2 regions of the Bradyrhizobium sp. BR14999 genome follow, and region 2 is predicted to be linked to the other one. Evidence: riboswitches for the same ligand, from Rfam matches in the RefSeq annotation. Region 2 holds a riboswitch; the other holds the start of a gene.
What was found. A riboswitch is a leader RNA that binds a small molecule or an ion and turns the genes downstream of it on or off. The one in region 2 is predicted to bind fluoride.
Positions count from the first base shown of each region.

Region 1: it holds a riboswitch for fluoride, as region 2 does, so the genes downstream of both, ACR9YP_RS35370 (MFS transporter) here and ACR9YP_RS08190 (cation:proton antiporter) in region 2, are expected to answer to the same signal.

Region 1 covers NZ_CM148536.1:7,569,615-7,577,514, forward strand. Annotated here, with positions in the region: gene ACR9YP_RS35335 (GntR family transcriptional regulator) at 1-147, shown strand, start outside; gene ACR9YP_RS35340 (Acg family FMN-binding oxidoreductase) at 334-1,329, shown strand; gene ACR9YP_RS35345 (hypothetical protein) at 1,326-1,925, opposite strand; gene ACR9YP_RS35350 (nucleotidyltransferase domain-containing protein) at 2,035-2,862, shown strand; gene ACR9YP_RS35355 (enoyl-CoA hydratase/isomerase family protein) at 2,879-3,652, shown strand; gene ACR9YP_RS35360 (hypothetical protein) at 3,665-4,300, opposite strand; gene ACR9YP_RS35365 (DUF1194 domain-containing protein) at 4,479-5,342, opposite strand; fluoride riboswitch at 5,591-5,668, shown strand; gene ACR9YP_RS35370 (MFS transporter) at 5,797-7,005, shown strand; gene crcB (fluoride efflux transporter CrcB) at 7,025-7,414, shown strand; gene crcB (fluoride efflux transporter CrcB) at 7,421-7,849, shown strand; gene ACR9YP_RS35385 (DUF190 domain-containing protein) at 7,852-7,900, shown strand, end outside.
Region 2 covers NZ_CM148536.1:1,765,007-1,772,906, forward strand. Annotated here, with positions in the region: gene ACR9YP_RS08180 (MutS-related protein) at 1-1,074, shown strand, start outside; gene ACR9YP_RS08185 (histidine phosphatase family protein) at 1,103-1,726, opposite strand; fluoride riboswitch at 1,880-1,940, shown strand; gene ACR9YP_RS08190 (cation:proton antiporter) at 1,924-3,255, shown strand; gene ACR9YP_RS08195 (universal stress protein) at 3,267-3,686, shown strand; gene ACR9YP_RS08200 (DUF190 domain-containing protein) at 3,718-4,068, shown strand; gene ACR9YP_RS08205 (TRAP transporter large permease) at 4,233-5,981, opposite strand; gene ACR9YP_RS08210 (TRAP transporter small permease subunit) at 5,978-6,646, opposite strand; gene ACR9YP_RS08215 (TRAP transporter substrate-binding protein) at 6,742-7,881, opposite strand.

The sequences.
Region 1 (7,900 bases), 3.0 Mb from region 2:
CGCAGCTTCGCCGACCGCGACGGCATGCGGCGGCACGTGCGCGAGCATCTGCGCCTGCTCGACGTCCTGGAGACGCGGCGCTACACTGAGGCGGCCGACCTGATGGCCCGGCACCTGCAACGCCCGCTGGTGGCGGGCTTGTCGTGATGCGCGAACCAAATTGCTGCCATCCCAGCTTGATTCCGGTCAATCGCTCTCGCGTCTGTTGGTGCTAACGCGTCCCTGCGCATCGGCAGGGAGCGGACGTTCGTGTTCAACCGACGGCAGTTCATCACAACCGCGCTCGGGTGGTCCGCGGCTGCGGTCAGCGGCTCGCCTGCTGCAGGAGCAACGATGACCTACGACGAGGCGGTGGATGCATCACGGGCCCCACTTCAAGCCAGGCCGAGGGATCGCGAGCTCGTCCGATTTGCGACCCTGGCGGCCAACAGCCACAACACCCAGCCGTGGATCTTCTCTGCGCTCGGCAACGAAATCGTAATTGCCCCCGACTTCGCGCGCCGCTGTCCGGCCGTCGATCCGGATGACCATCATCTCTTCGTCAGTCTCGGCTGCGCTGCGGAAAACCTCATCCTCGCAGCTTCCACACTGGGTTGGCACGCCACTCCGTTCGTCGATGGCGACCGGATCGTGATCACGCTCGAAGAGGCCCCGCCGGCAGCATCGGAGCTGGCCGCTGCGATTCCCGTCAGGCAATGCACCCGTGCGACCTTCGACGGCAGGCCGGCCACACCGGAGATCTTGCGCCGGCTCGAGAACGCCTGTCGCGAACCGAACGTCGCGGCGGTCCTGATGACCGAACGCGCCGCGATCGCTGAGGTCACCGACTATGTGCTCGAAGGCAACTCGGCGCAAATGCGCGACAAGGCCTTCATGCGCGAGCTCGTCAGCTGGATCCGCTTCAACGAGGCGGAGGCGCTCGCGACCATGGACGGGTTGTTCTCGCCCGCGTCGGGAAACCCGTCGCTGCCTTCATGGGCGGCGCGACCGCTTCTGAAACTCTTCTTCACCGAGAGCGGGGAAAACAAGAAATACCGCGAAGAGCTCGAAAGCTCTGCGGGCGTCATCGTGCTCGCTGCCGATCGCAGCGACAAGTGGCATTGGATCGCGGTCGGCCGCGCCTGTCAGCGTTTCGGCTTGCAGGCGACCGCGTTGGGACTAAAATATTCCTTCGTCAACCAGCCGGTCGAGGTGGCAGCGCTGAGGCCGCAATTTGCGACGCGGCTCGGGCTGGGCGAACGGCGCCCCGACATCGTGATGCGCTTCGGGACCGGCCCGAACCTGCCGAAATCGCTGCGACGTCCACCAGAGCTGGTGATGCAATTCTAACGACGCAAGCCGCCCAGCGCCGGCGACTCGCCGGGCAGCATCGAGGAGTTGATGTCGCTGTCCATGCGTCCCGATTGCTGTTGGATGAATCCGGCACCGAACGACAGGCTGAGATTGGAGGTCGGCTTGAACTCGACACCCGCGAACGCGCCATAACCGGGCGTGGCGCTGGAGGTCAGCGGCGCCAGCGAGCTGCCGATGCCGTTGCCGAATTTCAGCGTGTCGAAGCCGGCGAAGAACGTGACGGGGATGCCGCCCGCCGTCTTGGTGTTGTAGCCGAACTGCGTGCTGTCATAGGACAGCGCGCTGAAATTGCCGGCCGAGCCGGCCTGATTGAAGCCGCTCAGACCAAAATTGCCGCGCTCGCTGCCGACGAAGAAACCGTTCGCATAGCTGGTACGCCAACCCGCATCGCCGGCATTGAAGCTCGAGAAGCCGCCGTAAGTATCGGAACTCTGCTCGGCACCACCACTGAGGCCGAAAGGCCCGCCGGGAATCCAATATCTCAGCGGCGCAACTTGCGCATGAGCCGGTGCGCCGGTGAGGCAGAGCAAGGCGAGAGTTGCAAGAGCGCGTGAAGCTGCGGGGTTGAACATTCAGATGACCGTCAAGAGTTTTGCAAATTATACTCCTCGGACATCACCAATGCCAGCGGTGCGACCGCGCCGACGTCACGGCCCCGAGCCTCCCGGAGAGCTCCACCTGATGCCCCACGATCCGCTGCTCACGCGCCTGACATCCGCCTTTGCCGGGGTACCGGGCGTCGAGGCTGTCGTTCTCGGCGGCTCGCGTGCACGGGGCAGCGGGCACTCCACGTCGGACTACGATGTCGGCCTCTATTTCAAGACGGCGATCCCGCTGGATACCGAACGGCTGCTGGCCGCCGCAAAAGACATCGCCGACGATCCCGCAGCCACGACCGTGACGCCGGTCGGCGAATGGGGTCCGTGGATCGTCGGCGGCGCCTGGCTTTCAGTGGAAGGCCGCAAGGTCGACCTGCTCTATCGCAACGCCGACGCGGTCGAAGCGGCGATGGAATCCAGCCGCGCCGGCGTGGTCACCATGGATTATCAGCCCGGCCATCCGCATGGCTTCTGCTCGGCCATCTGGATGGGCGAGATCGCGTATTGTCAGCCTCTGCACGACCCGAAGGGTTTGATCGTTCATCTCAAATCAATCGCGCTTCCGTATCCGCAGGCTCTGCGCCGCGCCCTGATCCGGCGCTTCCAGTGGGAAGTCCTGTTCAGCATCGAAAATGCCGAGCTCGCGGCGGCACGTAACGAGCGGACCCACATCGCGGGATGCCTCTACAGATCGCTCGCCTGCATTGCGCAGGTGCTGTTCGCCCTGAACGAACGCTATCTCATCAACGAAAAGGGCGCGCTCCAGGAGGCGGCCGGCGTGCCGCTGACGATTCCGCAACTGGAGGAGCAGGCAAACGAGGTCTGGCGGCTGATCGGCGACGGCACCTTTGCGCCCGCTTGCGAGGCCTTGCGCAGGATCGACCGGCAGCTGAAGGTGCTGACATCTTGAAAGCATGGAGAACCCAGTGACATCGGATAGTCCCGTCACTTACGAATTTGCAGGCAACATCGCCCGCATCACGCTGCGCCGCCCGCCCGTCAACGCGCTGAGCCTCGAGGTGATCCGCGCGGTGGTCGCGGCGCTCCGCCGCGCCGCGGACGATCCGGAGGCGCGCGTGGTCGTGCTGGCGAGCGCTATCCCTAAGCGCTTCTCGGCCGGCCTCGATCTCGACATCCTGCTCGGCAAGCCCGGCGCCGAGATCCGCGAATTCCTCCAGGCGCTCTATATCGACCTCTACGACGCGCAGTATCGGCTCGGCAAACCGTCGATCGCCGCCGTCGGCGGCGCGGCGCGGGGCGGCGGCATGACCATGGCAGTGTCCTGCGATGTGGTGCTGGCGGCCGAGAGCGCGACGTTCGGCTATCCCGAGATCGACGTCGGCGTCATCCCGGCGATCCACTATGCCCATCTGCCGCGGATCGTCGGACGTCACCGCGCCTTCGATCTGCTGTTCACCGGCCGCGTCTTCAGCGCCGCGGAGGCGCGCGAGCTCGGCGTGGTCAACCGCGTCGTCGCCGACGCGGAGCTCGAGGCCGAGGTCGCAAGGCTCGCGGCGCAGTTCGCGGGAAAATCGGCGGCGGTGCTACGGATGGGCCGCGCCGCCTTCATGCGCCAGATCGATCTCGACTATCGGCGCAGCATTGCAAGCGCCGTCGACGATTTCTGCAATGTCGCGACGTCGGATGAGGCGCAGGAGGGCTTGAGAGCGTTCGTGGAGAAGCGGCCGCCGAAATGGTGAGGACGGCAGCTTTCAGGCGGTCTTGTCGACCGAAGACGAGGAGTCGGCCGGCGGATATTTCGTCACCGGCACCATGAAGGATTTCGTGCCGACCTGGTAGATGATCTTGCCGTTCTGCCCGTCATCGGTTGCGATCTGCGCCTGGCCGAACATGATGACGTTCTTGTAGACGGTGCCGGTGCCCTGGCGGGTGACGCCGTCGGTGGTGACGCTGACCTGGGCTTCCTTGCCGTTGACCGAGAGCACCTTGAAGCTCGCGCTCTTGCCGTTCTCGCTGGAATAGCCGCCCCAGCTTCCCATGAGGCGGCTGTCGGAAGCCGGCGGGTCCTGCTTCTCGAGGTTCGCGGTCTGCTTGCCAGCGCCCCCGAAGGAGAACAGCAGCACCATGTTCTTGCCGTCCTTGGTGCCGACCGTGACCCCGCCAAAGGTGATGAGCGTGCCCTTGACCTCGGCAAAGCCGCGCTCGGTGTGGCCGTTATGGGTGTACTCGACCTGCGCCCGGGCACCGCGGATGTTCACGACCTTGAAGCCGACGGGCTGGTTGTTGCCCACCCAATTGCCCTTCCAGTCACCAAGCAGCGCGCTCTGGTGATACAGCCGCTCGTTGGCGGGAGAAATCTGGCTGGTGCTCGACGTGACGATGGCCATGGTCTGCTCGGTGGACGGGTTCGACGAACCCGCTCTCGTTCGCGCGCCCGACAGCAAAGTCAAAACTGCGATCGGAAACGAACTGAAACAACCGGATTAGGGCCATGTGCCGGTTAACGAGCGGTTAAATTCAACCGTCGGGCGAGATGAAGCGAAAGGTCCCAACCGGCGTGCGCTATTAACGGCCCCAGCGGTCCGACCAGATCTTCTCGCCGATCATGCAACTGACGCGCGGCTCCTTGTCCGCAACCCGCATCACGGGGCGCTCCGGCATGCGGCCAGCGACCTCCATCAGCAGCTTGGTGCGGATCGCTTCCTTGAACTTGTCGCGATCCTTGATCGTGATGACGAAAGAGCCGGGACCGCCGATGACGCAGTCCTCGTAGTAGAAGTCGAGATTGTCGATATCCATGGTCGAATAGGACGGCTCCTTGACCATGATCGGCAGACCGTTGATGACGATGCCCTTCTCGAGCGCGGCATCGCGCGCCACCGTGACCGGGATGCCATTGTTGTTGGGGCCGTCACCGGAAATGTCGATCACGCGACGCAAGCCCCGATATGGATCCTCGTCGAACAGCGGCATCGCAAACGTGATCGCGCCGGAGATCGAGGTGCGCGAGGCACGCCGGATCGGCGTCTTCATGATCTCGGCGGCAACCGCATCCGCGGTCTCGGGGCCGTCGATCAGGCGCCAGGGGATGATGATCTTCTGGTCGCTGGAGGCGGCCCACTCGAAATAGGTTACCGCGATCCGGCCGTTCGGACCGAGCTTCAGCGCCTGGAGGAATTCTTTGGACTGGATCGCCAGCGCGTAGCCTTCGCGCTGGACCGCGAGCTCGTCCATGTCCATGGAGTAGGAGACGTCGACCGCGAGGATCAGTTCGACGTCGACCGTCTGTGCATCCTTGTCGGCAGCCAGCCGCTGCGGCTGATTCTCAAGCGGCTCGAATTTAGGTCCTGGCGCCGCGATGCCCGCGACGTCCCCTCCGGCAAGCACGCCGGCCACCAGCACAGCCCCGATCGAGAACAGCAAGCGCATCGCAGCGGTCTCCCGTCGTATGACGCGATGGTGACATGCAATCGCCTTGCCGCAAAGTGCGAAGATCGCTTGCGCTTCACATTCGAGTTAGGAACGACGTGCTCGCCGCCGTGTTGCCTCGCTTCGCGCGACTGGAACACACAGCGAGACCGGCACCGTCGTTCCAGAGCTCGCGACGCGCGCAGAATGACGCCTAGGGACAGCGCGGCCGGCCCACTTGTCCGCCGCAATTTCCATGCTAGGCTGGATGCACAGATGGGGATGGAGTCCCCCGACAACCGCCCGGCGGTCGATGATCGTACTGGGCTGATGACTCCTGCTTGAGGTGGGGCAATCTTTGAGCCTCTGCCTTTGGTGGGAGCATGGACCGACCCGCCGATGGCGGGTTTTTTGTTGCCTGGTGGCGAAGGCAGGAAACTGGGCCAGCAAGCCAAGGCCAGGAGAAAGTGAAGACGTGACCACGACGACACCGAATGCTGCGCGCGCCACCTTACCCAGGGGAATCTGGGTGCTCGGCTTCGTCTCGATGCTGATGGACATCTCCTCCGAGATGATCCATGCGCTGCTGCCGGTCTATCTCGTCACCGCGCTCGGCGCCTCCACGCTCACGGTCGGCTTCATCGAGGGCATTGCCGAGGCGACCGCCTCGATCACGAAGATCTTCTCCGGCGCGTTGTCGGACTGGCTCGGCCGCCGCAAGCTGCTCGCCGCGCTCGGCTACGGGCTGGCCGCCTTCACCAAGCCGCTGTTTCCGCTCGCCCCGAGCGTCGGATGGCTGGTGGCGGCACGCTTCATCGACCGCGTCGGCAAGGGCATTCGCGGCGCGCCGCGCGATGCGCTGATCGCCGACATCGCTCCCATCGGCCTGCGCGGCGCGAGCTTTGGCCTGCGGCAATCGCTCGACACCATCGGCGCCTTCGTCGGGCCGCTCGCGGCCATCGGCATGATGTGGTGGACGGCTGACAATTTTACGATCGTGTTCTGGGTGGCAGTGCTGCCGGCCTTTCTGTCCTTCGGCCTGATCGCCTTCGCCGTGCACGAGCCGGAGCCGGATCCGAACCGAAAACCTGCAACGAACCCGCTCAATCTTGCCGCGATGCAGCAGCTCGGGGCAGTCTACTGGCGCGTCGTCGCGGTCGGTGTCGTGTTCACGCTGGCGCGCTTCAGCGAGGCCTTCCTGATCCTGCGCGCGCAGAACATCGGGCTCAACCCGATGTGGGTGCCGGCGGTGCTGGTGCTGATGAACGTCACTTATGCGCTGTCGGCCTATCCCGCCGGCGTGCTGTCGGACCGGATCAACCGCACCGGCCTGCTCGCGCTCGGCCTGGTCTTCCTCGCCGGCGCCGACCTCGCGCTGGCACTGCTCCCGAGCCTTGCAGGCCTCGCGCTCGGCGTCGTGCTGTGGGGGCTGCATATGGGGCTGACGCAAGGCCTGCTCTCGGCCCTCGTCGCCGATGCCGCGCCGCCGAGCCTGCGCGGCACCGCATTCGGCTATTTCAACCTGCTCACGGGCCTGGCCCTGCTGGCTGCGAGCGTGATCGCCGGCGCGTTGTGGGATGCCTATGGTCCGGCAGGCACGTTCCTGGCGGGACTCGGCTTTGCCCTGATCTCGCTCATGGGGCTGCTTGCCGTCGGCAACGGTCTGGCAGCGGAGCAAGAATGATGACGGGGAGGCTTTCGTCGTGCTGAGTGGGGTGCTTGCGATCATGATGGGTAGCGTGCTCGGCGGCTGTGCGCGCTATTTCGTGTCCGGCGCGATCGCGCGGCGATTGGGCGAGACGTTTCCGTGGGGCACCATGACCATCAATGTCACCGGCGCCTTCCTGATCGGCATTTTCGGCGCGCTCGCGACCCATCCCGGCTCGGCCTTCGCCACGCCCACCCCCTGGCTGTTCGCGGTGACCGGCTTTCTCGGCTGCTACACCACGGTGTCCTCGTTCAGTCTGCAAACCCTGACGCTGGCGCGGAGCGGCGAGCCGCTCTCCGCGCTCGGCAATGTCGTGCTCTCGGTCGGGCTGTGCCTTGCAGCCGTCAGTTGCGGCTTCCTCCTCGCGGACAGGCTTGGAGGATAGAAGCGCATGGCCGTCCCCTCCTCCGCCGAGCGCTGGCGTAGCGCGATACTCTACGCCTGGGTTGCCGCCGGCAGCATCGTCGGCGGACTGACCCGTTATCTGGTCGGTCTCGCGCTCGACACCGGACCGGGCTTTCCCTTCGCCACGCTGTTCATCAACGCCACGGGATCGCTGATCATCGGCTTCTACGCGGCGCTGACCGGCCCCGACGGCCGCATGCTGGCGCGTCCGGAGCACCGGCAGTTCGTCATGACCGGGTTCTGCGGCGGCTACACCACGTTCTCGACCTTCAGCCTGGAGACCTTCCGACTGCTCCACGGCGGCCTGAAGTACACGGCACTTGCCTATGTCGCAGCGTCCGTCATCTGCTGGCTGGTGTCGGCGTGGCTCGGGCATATGATGGCGAGCCGCTACAACCGCTTGACAAGGAGTTGACCATGCAAATCCCCGCTCAGGCCGTTTTGCTTCGGATCTTCATCGGCGAGA
Region 2 (7,900 bases):
CTGAGCGATCCGTATTTTGAGGAGATCGAGGATCATCTGAAGCGGCTGAAATTCAAAGGTGGGGTTCTGGTCAGCGCCCAACTAGGTAAGGGCAATAAGGCAACCAACTACGTCCTGCGCAAGCCGCATAGGAAGGATCTCGGCTGGTTCGCCCGGCTGTGGCCGACCACCGAAGGATACACGTCCTATCTGAATCCGCGAGACGAAGCCGGCGCCCGCGCTCTGTCCGAATTGCGGGATCGGGGTATCAACCTGGTGGCAAATGCGCTCGCCCAGTCAATGGATCACATTTCGAGCTTCTTTCAGATGCTGCGGACTGAGCTTGCTTTCTATGTGGGCTGCTTGAACCTTTACGAACACCTTCAAAAGCTCGGCACGCCCACCTGTCTTCCAAGGCCCGTGGAGCTGGACGGCAGCGTATTGTCGTTCTTGGGTCTCTACGACGTTTGTCTTGCGATCAGCATGAACCGAGTGCCTGTCGGCAACGATCTGGTGACCGCCGGCAAAGATCTCATCGTGATCACGGGCGCCAATTCGGGAGGCAAATCGACGTTCCTGCGTAGTCTGGGCCTCGCCCAACTGATGATGCAGGCGGGCGTGTTCGTCCCGGCGGAGACGTTTTCGGCCGAGGTCCGGACCGCGCTGTTCAGCCATTTCAAGCGCGAAGAAGATGCCGCGATGGAGAGTGGAAAGCTCGACGAAGAGCTGAGCCGGATGAGCGAGCTCGTTGAGCATCTTGGTCCGGGCGCGATGATGCTCATGAATGAGTCGTTCGCGGCGACCAATGAACGGGAAGGATCGGAAATCGCGATGCAGATCACGACCGCCTTGCTGGAGAAGGGAGTGAAGGTCGGCTACGTGACGCATCTGCACCAGTTCGCGCATCGTATGCATCAGAAGAAGCTTCCGAATGCGCTGTTCCTGCGGTCGGAGCGCCAGCCGGACGGCACGCGGACGTTCCGGCTGATCGAAGCCACGCCGCTGCAAACGAGCTATGGGGAAGATCTCTACGCGAACGTATTTGGAGGGGACGAGCAGTCGACGCAATCCCGTCGGCTGTCAGCGGCTCAATAACCTGGGCGAGAAGAGGCGGTGTGCTGAGCTAGGCCGGATCGATCCCGTCTAAATGGGCGGTCTCGTTGATCGCAAGAACACGAATCCGATCGCTGGTTATCTCGATCTCGTTGATGCAACAGGGCTCTTGCGTGAGCCGCCAGTAGGAGGAGAGCGGCAGGTCCGCGACCTGCAAAAGCAGCGCCCGGTTCACGCTATCATGCGAAACCAGAACGACGGTGCCAGAGGGGTGTCGTTCGAGCGCGAGCCGGACTGCGTCCGCTGCGCGCGCAACGACGTCCTGAAGGGAGTCGCCTCCCGGAAATCGCATCAGGTGGGGCGTATTGAACCAGGTCGCGTGAAGCATCGGCTCGGAAGCTGCCATTTCCTCATGGGTCTTCATCCTCCACGCGCCGTAATCGATGTCGTTGAGCGCTTCAATGCTCTCCGCCTCGATCTCGCACGCAGTGGCGATGGCCGCGCCGGTGGCGACGCAGCGCGACAGCGGGCTGGTGTAGACCCGCTCCGGCCGCCATTTGGACGCGATCCGCTGCGCGACAGCGAGCGCTTCGGCTTGGCCTCGCCCGGTCAAAGGCAGGTCCTCTCGTCCGCGAAAGCGGGCAGGACGAATACCTTCGACGTGACCGTGACGGACCAGCAGGATTTTGGTCAAGTTCAACCCCGTAAGTGACGCTCGCATTTTACCTCTTCCATTCGCGAGCGCGAAGGATCGTTCAGCGCCTGGTCGGAGCCTTTCGTGGTATCGTCCTGATCCTGACGGCGGCTTTCCGCGCTTGCTATGGCCTGATTCCCAGTTACAATTGACGAAAATTCAGGGGATGGGGTCCCCCGTAACCGCCGATGAGGCTGATGACTCCTACCGGACGCTTGCCGTCGGTGGGAGCGCTTGCTTCAAATCCTTCCAAGCATCCAGCACGTGAGTTCTCCGGACGGCGCATCGCCGTCGTGTTCTTGGAGGCGCTGATGACGGGTGTTTGGGCTCTGGCGGCATTGTGGTTGGGCTTGGCGCTGATCGCCAGCCTTCTGTCGATCTGGCTCCGGATCTCGACCGCTCTGTCGGAGATCGTGGTCGGAACGATCGCACAACTCATCATCGGTGCCGCCATTGGATCGGCGGTGCTCGGGACCGAAGAGTCCTGGGTCAAATTCCTTTCGGGCGTCGGCGCGATTGTGCTGACCTTCCTAGCAGGTGCGGAACTTGACCCCGTCGTATTCAAGCTGAAGTGGAAAGAGGCGGCAGCCGTGGGGCTTGCCAGCTTCTTTTTTCCATTCATCGGATGCACCGCTGCGGCGCACTACTTGCTCGGCTGGGACGTTATGCCGAGTTGGCTTGCAGGTGTCGCCATGTCGACCACCTCGGTGGCGGTGGTTTATGCCGTGATGATCGAATTCGGCTTCAACACCACCGAGTACGGCAAGACAGTTCTGGCCGCCTGCTTTGTCACGGACCTCGGGACGGTGGTTGCGCTCGGCCTGATCTTTTCTCCGTTCACGATAAAGACACTGATCTTTCTCGGTACTGGCGTGGTGGTCTTCGGCGTGCTGCCCTGGCTGACCCCCCGGTTCTTCCGGCTGTATGGGGGACGCCCGTCCGAACTGGAGACGAAATTTCTGCTGCTCTGCCTGTTCGGAATGGGGGCGCTGGCGACGTGGGCGGACAGCGAGGCCGTTCTTCCGGCCTACCTGATCGGGATGGTACTCGCAGGCACTGTTGGAAAGGACCACGCCCTGGTGCGCCGGCTGCGCACTCTTACCTTCGGATTGCTGACGCCGTTCTACTTCATCCGAGCCGGTTCGTTTGTGTCTGTGCCGGCGCTGATTGCTGCACCGGCGGCATTCCTCTTCTTCCTGGTGATCAAGATCGCAACCAAGGTCGTGGGTGTCTACCCCGTCACCAAGTATTTTGGCTCTCCCAACAGAGAGGCGATGTACACGACGCTTTTGATGTCGACCGGGCTGACCTTTGGGACGATCTCGTCACTCTTTGGCCTTTCACATGGCATCATCAACCAGGGCCAATATTCCGCGCTCGTCGCCGCAGTCATCGGCAGCGCCGTGATACCCACAGTCATCGCCAATGCATTCTATCTTCCTCACCATCTGCTGCCCGACACCAGTTCGCAGCACGCTGAGGAGGAGCCCCTAAGACCTCTTCGGCCCGCTGCGCGCCGCGCCGAATGATGGAGGCAGCTATGTTCAGCAGAATTCTGCATGCCAACGACGGTTCCGAGCACGCATTCCACGCCTTGGCGTTTGCCATAACGATGGCCACACAGAACAGCGCCGAACTTCACATGATCTGCGTGGAGGAGATTGACTACATGCCCGAATTTATCGAGGAGGTTCGGGAGGAGACCGGCACGGCGGCGCGCCGCTATCACTCGGTCATTCAGCGGGCGCGAAGCCTGGCCGAACAGAGCCACGTCGAGCTTCACACCCATGTGGTGGCCGGCCATCCGGTGCGGGACATCGTGGACTTCGCAGCCAAGCTGAAAGCCGATCTACTGGTCATTGGCGCCACGGGACACTCGGCGCTCTACGAGCGGCTCATCGGCAGTCGAGCCGATCGCATCGTGCAACTCGCCGCGTGCCCGGTGCTGGTCGTGAAATGAGAGGGTCTTGACGCAGCAATGGGGTTTGAACATGCAGCTACCGCGAGAAGCCGTCCTACTCAGGATCTTCTTTGGTGAAAATGATCACGCGGGCCATCACCCGTTGCACGAGGCGATCGTGCTGAAGGCAAGGGAGATGCACTTGGCCGGCGCGACAGTGCTACGAGGCGGGCTGGGGTTCGGCCATTCCGCACGCCTGCACACGGCGAAGATACTGCGTCTGTCGGAGGACCTTCCGCTCGTTGTCGAGATCGTCGACACCCAGGAGAAGATCGATGCCTTTCTCCCCGTCCTCGACGGCATGATGAGCAGCGGGCTGATCACGATGGAGAAGGTGCAGGTCCTGCAGTACGGGACCGAAATGAGACCCGTGCCAGGTTGAAATTCCGCCGCGGAGCAGGAAAGCAGGGCTCCTGCGATGGCGGTGCAGCCGGCCACTATGTCAAGCGCTCACGCCACCAAACCTAGGATAAATAGCGGTTCGTCGCGTCGGTGATTGCGTCTGGTTCCCTGAGTGGACCAGCGCCCGGTGCTCCCCGCTGCGCCTCAACTCGCGTAGAGATAGTTCGGCAACCACAGCGTCATGCCGGGCCAGAGATACATGATCACCATGCACAGGATCACGATCAGCATGTAGGGCATCATGCCGGCGAAGATCTGGTTGAGCGTAACGTGCTTCGGGGCGACGCCCTTGAGATAGAACGCCGACATCGCGACCGGCGGCGACAGGAACGCGGCCTGCAAGTTCACGAACACCAGCGTGCCCCAAAGGATCGGATCGATGTTGAAGTGCTTCAGCATCGGCAGGAAGATCGGCACGAAGATGATGATAATCTCGGTCCATTCGAGCGGCCAGCCCAGCACGAAGATGATCGCCTGCGACAAGATCATGAACTGCACGGGCGTCATGTTGAGCGACAGCACCCAGCTTTCCAGCAGCGCCTGACCGCCGAGAATGGCGAATACCGCCGAGAACAGCGCCGAACCGACGAACAGCCAGCACACCATCGCGGTCGTCTTTGCGGTCAGGAACACTGCTTCCTTGGTGCGCTTCCAGTCGAGCGTCCGGGCGTGGATAGCGAGGATGAAGGCCCCGGCGGCGCCGACTCCGGCGGACTCGGTCGCGGTCGTGATGCCGAACAGGATCACCCCCAGCACCACGACGGTGAGGATGCCGAGCGGCATCACCGACGACGTCAAGAGCTTCAACACTTCGAAGCGCTCGCCGTCCATGCGCAAGTAGGAGCGCGCCGTCCACGCCGCCAGCACGGCGGCTGATATCGCGAACCAGATGTAGAACTGGGTGTCCGGTCCCTTTTCGGCGGGCGACAGCTCCTTCGGCTCGACCGGGCTGCCGAGCTGCTGCAGGCCTTCGACGGCTTCGCTCGCGGCGCCGGGCTGCTGGTGGATCACGACGTACCACCAGACCGTGCCGAGCGCGGCTGCGGTCATCAGGAACGGCACCAGCGAAATGAGGAAGTGTTGCACGATCGCGCCATAGCCCATCGGCTTGCCGTCGATCTGGAGCATCTTCGCCTTTGCGGGCGAGAGCAGCGCCTTGAACAGGCCGACGAACAGGTTCGGCGAATACAGCGTCGCGAAATTCCTGATCCATTCCGGCACCTTGACGCGGGTCTGTTCCTCCGGCAGCGCCGGGGCGATCTTCGGGTTGATCATCGCCCAGGCCACGACATAGACGAGGTAGAGGAAGGCCAGGAAGAAGCCGGGAAGCATCGCCGCCGCATAGAGCTTGACCACGGACTGGCCGGCGACCGCGGCATAGACGATGATCATCACCGAAGGCGGGATCAGGATGCCGAGCGTGCCGCCCGCGGTGATGACGCCGGAGGCGAGCTTCACGTCATAACCGGCGCGCAGCATCGGGTTGAAGGCGATCACGCCCATCAGCACCACCACCGCGCCGACGAGCCCGGAGGCGATGCCCCAGAACGTGCACACGATCAGGGTCGTGACCGCGAGCGAGGCGGGCAGGCGGCGGAAGGCGAGCTGGATCGAATAGAACATCTTGTCGACCAGCGCGCCGCGCTCCATCACATAGCCCATCAGCACGAACAACGGGATGGAGATCAGTACGTCGTTGGTCATCGCGCCGTAGCTGCGCTGGACCATCAGCTCGAAGACCTTGTTGTGCGTCCAGTTCTGCGACGGGTCGTAGAAGGCGATGAAGCCGAAGAACATGCCAAGGCCCATCAGAGTGAAGGCCGTGGCGAAGCCCATCATGATGACGACGACGATGAGCGTCAGCATCAACAGGCCGAGTGCCGGATCGCTCATGTGTTCAGGTCCCCGCCCATGCCGCGCTGCCGCGCCAATTCATCGATGCGCTGCGCGCCCTCGATGGCGAGCTTGCGTGATTCCTCGTCCACGAATTCAGAGTGCGCGAGCTGCTCCTCGATGACGTCGGTCTCGGCGACGTCGGCAAGTCGGCTCGGCCATTCGCCGGTCTTCAGGCACACGATGCAGCGGATGATCTCGGCGATCCCCTGCAGCATGATCAGCGCGCCCGCGATCGGGATGACGGTCTTGAAATGGTAGACCGGCGGCCCCTCAGCCGTGACGTTGGAATGCTCGTTGATGGCCCAGGAATCCGCGGCGTAGAAGTAGCCGGCATAGATCAGCGCGGCGATGCCCGGGATGAAGAACACGAAGTAGAGAACGAGGTCGAGCGCGGCCTGCGTGCGCGGACGCATCGAGGAGTAAAGGAAGTCACCGCGGACATGGGCGTTCTGCGCCAGCGTATAGGCGCCGGCCAGCATGAACAGCGACCCGTACATCATGTTCTCGGCGTCGAAGATCCACGCCGTCGGCATGTTCACGGCGTAGCGCTTGAACACTTCGATGCAGACCACGCTCATCAGCAGGATCATCAGCCAGGCTGTCGCCTTGCCGACCCAGGTGGAGATGCCGTCGATCGTGTGCAGTAAGCGCCGTACACTCATGTGATAAGGTTCGGCATTAAATATGACCCCCAACATAGCACAAGGCACCGTCCGGCGGGTGGTCCGGACGGCGCCTTGCCAGCTTTATTTCGTCATCAGATCTTCTTGGCCGCAGCGTTCGGCCCGAAATAATGATCGTAGGCCATGCGGCGGTTCACTACGGTATCCTGCTCCCACTGCGTGGCACGCTTGGCGAACTCGATCTGCGACTGCACGATCTCCTTGAACAACGGGTTCTCCGCCGCCTTCTTCTTCGCCACATCGTCATAGATCTCGAGTTGCCGCTTCAGGATGGCGTCGGGGGTCTTGTAGAACTTGACGTTGTCCTTGGTCTGCAGCTCGACATAGTCCTTGGAGTAGCGGTCGATCGCCTTCCACGACATGTCGGCCGAAGCCGCGTCCACCGCATTGGCGATGATCGCCTTCATCTTGTCCGGCAGCGCGTTGTACTTGTCCTTGTTGAACATGATCTCGAGCTGCTCGGCGTTCTGGTGGAAGCTCTGCAGCATGCAGACCTTCGAGACGTCGGGGAAGCCGAGCACGCGGTCGGAGGTGGCGTTGTTGAACTCGGCCGCGTCCAGGAGGCCGCGGTCCATGGCAGCTACGATTTCGCCGCCGGGCAGCGCGTTGACGGCTGCACCCATTCCCGAATACACGTCGATCGAGATGCCGACGGTGCGGAATTTCAGGCCCTTGACGTCCTCGACCTTTGCGACCGGCTTCTTGAACCAGCCGAAGGGCTGGGTCGGCATCGGACCGTAGGGGAACGAGACAACGTTGGCGTTGATCGACGCGTAGAGCTTTTCCAGGAGCTCCTTGCCGCCGCCATAGCGGTGCCAGGCCAGCAGCATGTTGGCGTCCATCGCAAAGCCCGGTCCCGAGCCCCAGAGCGCCAGCGCCGTCTGCTTGCCGTAGTGATAGACCAGCACGCCATGGCCGCCGTCGAGCACGCCCTTGGACACGGCATCGAGCAGGCCGAAGGCGGGCACGACAGCGCCTGCCGGCAGCACTTCGATCTTGAGATCGCCGCCGGTCATGTCGTTGACCTTCTTGGCGTAGTCGAGGGCGTATTCGTGGAAAATGTCCTTTGACGGCCAGGTGCTTTGCCAGCGCATGCTGATCGGCCCCTGGGCGCTGACGACGCTCGGCGCGGCTACCGTCGCGGCGGCCCCCGCAGCAGCGACCTTGAGAAAGCCGCGGCGACTCGAAGTGCTGCCCTTCTTTGATTTGGTCATGGTTGCCTCCTCCCCTTTG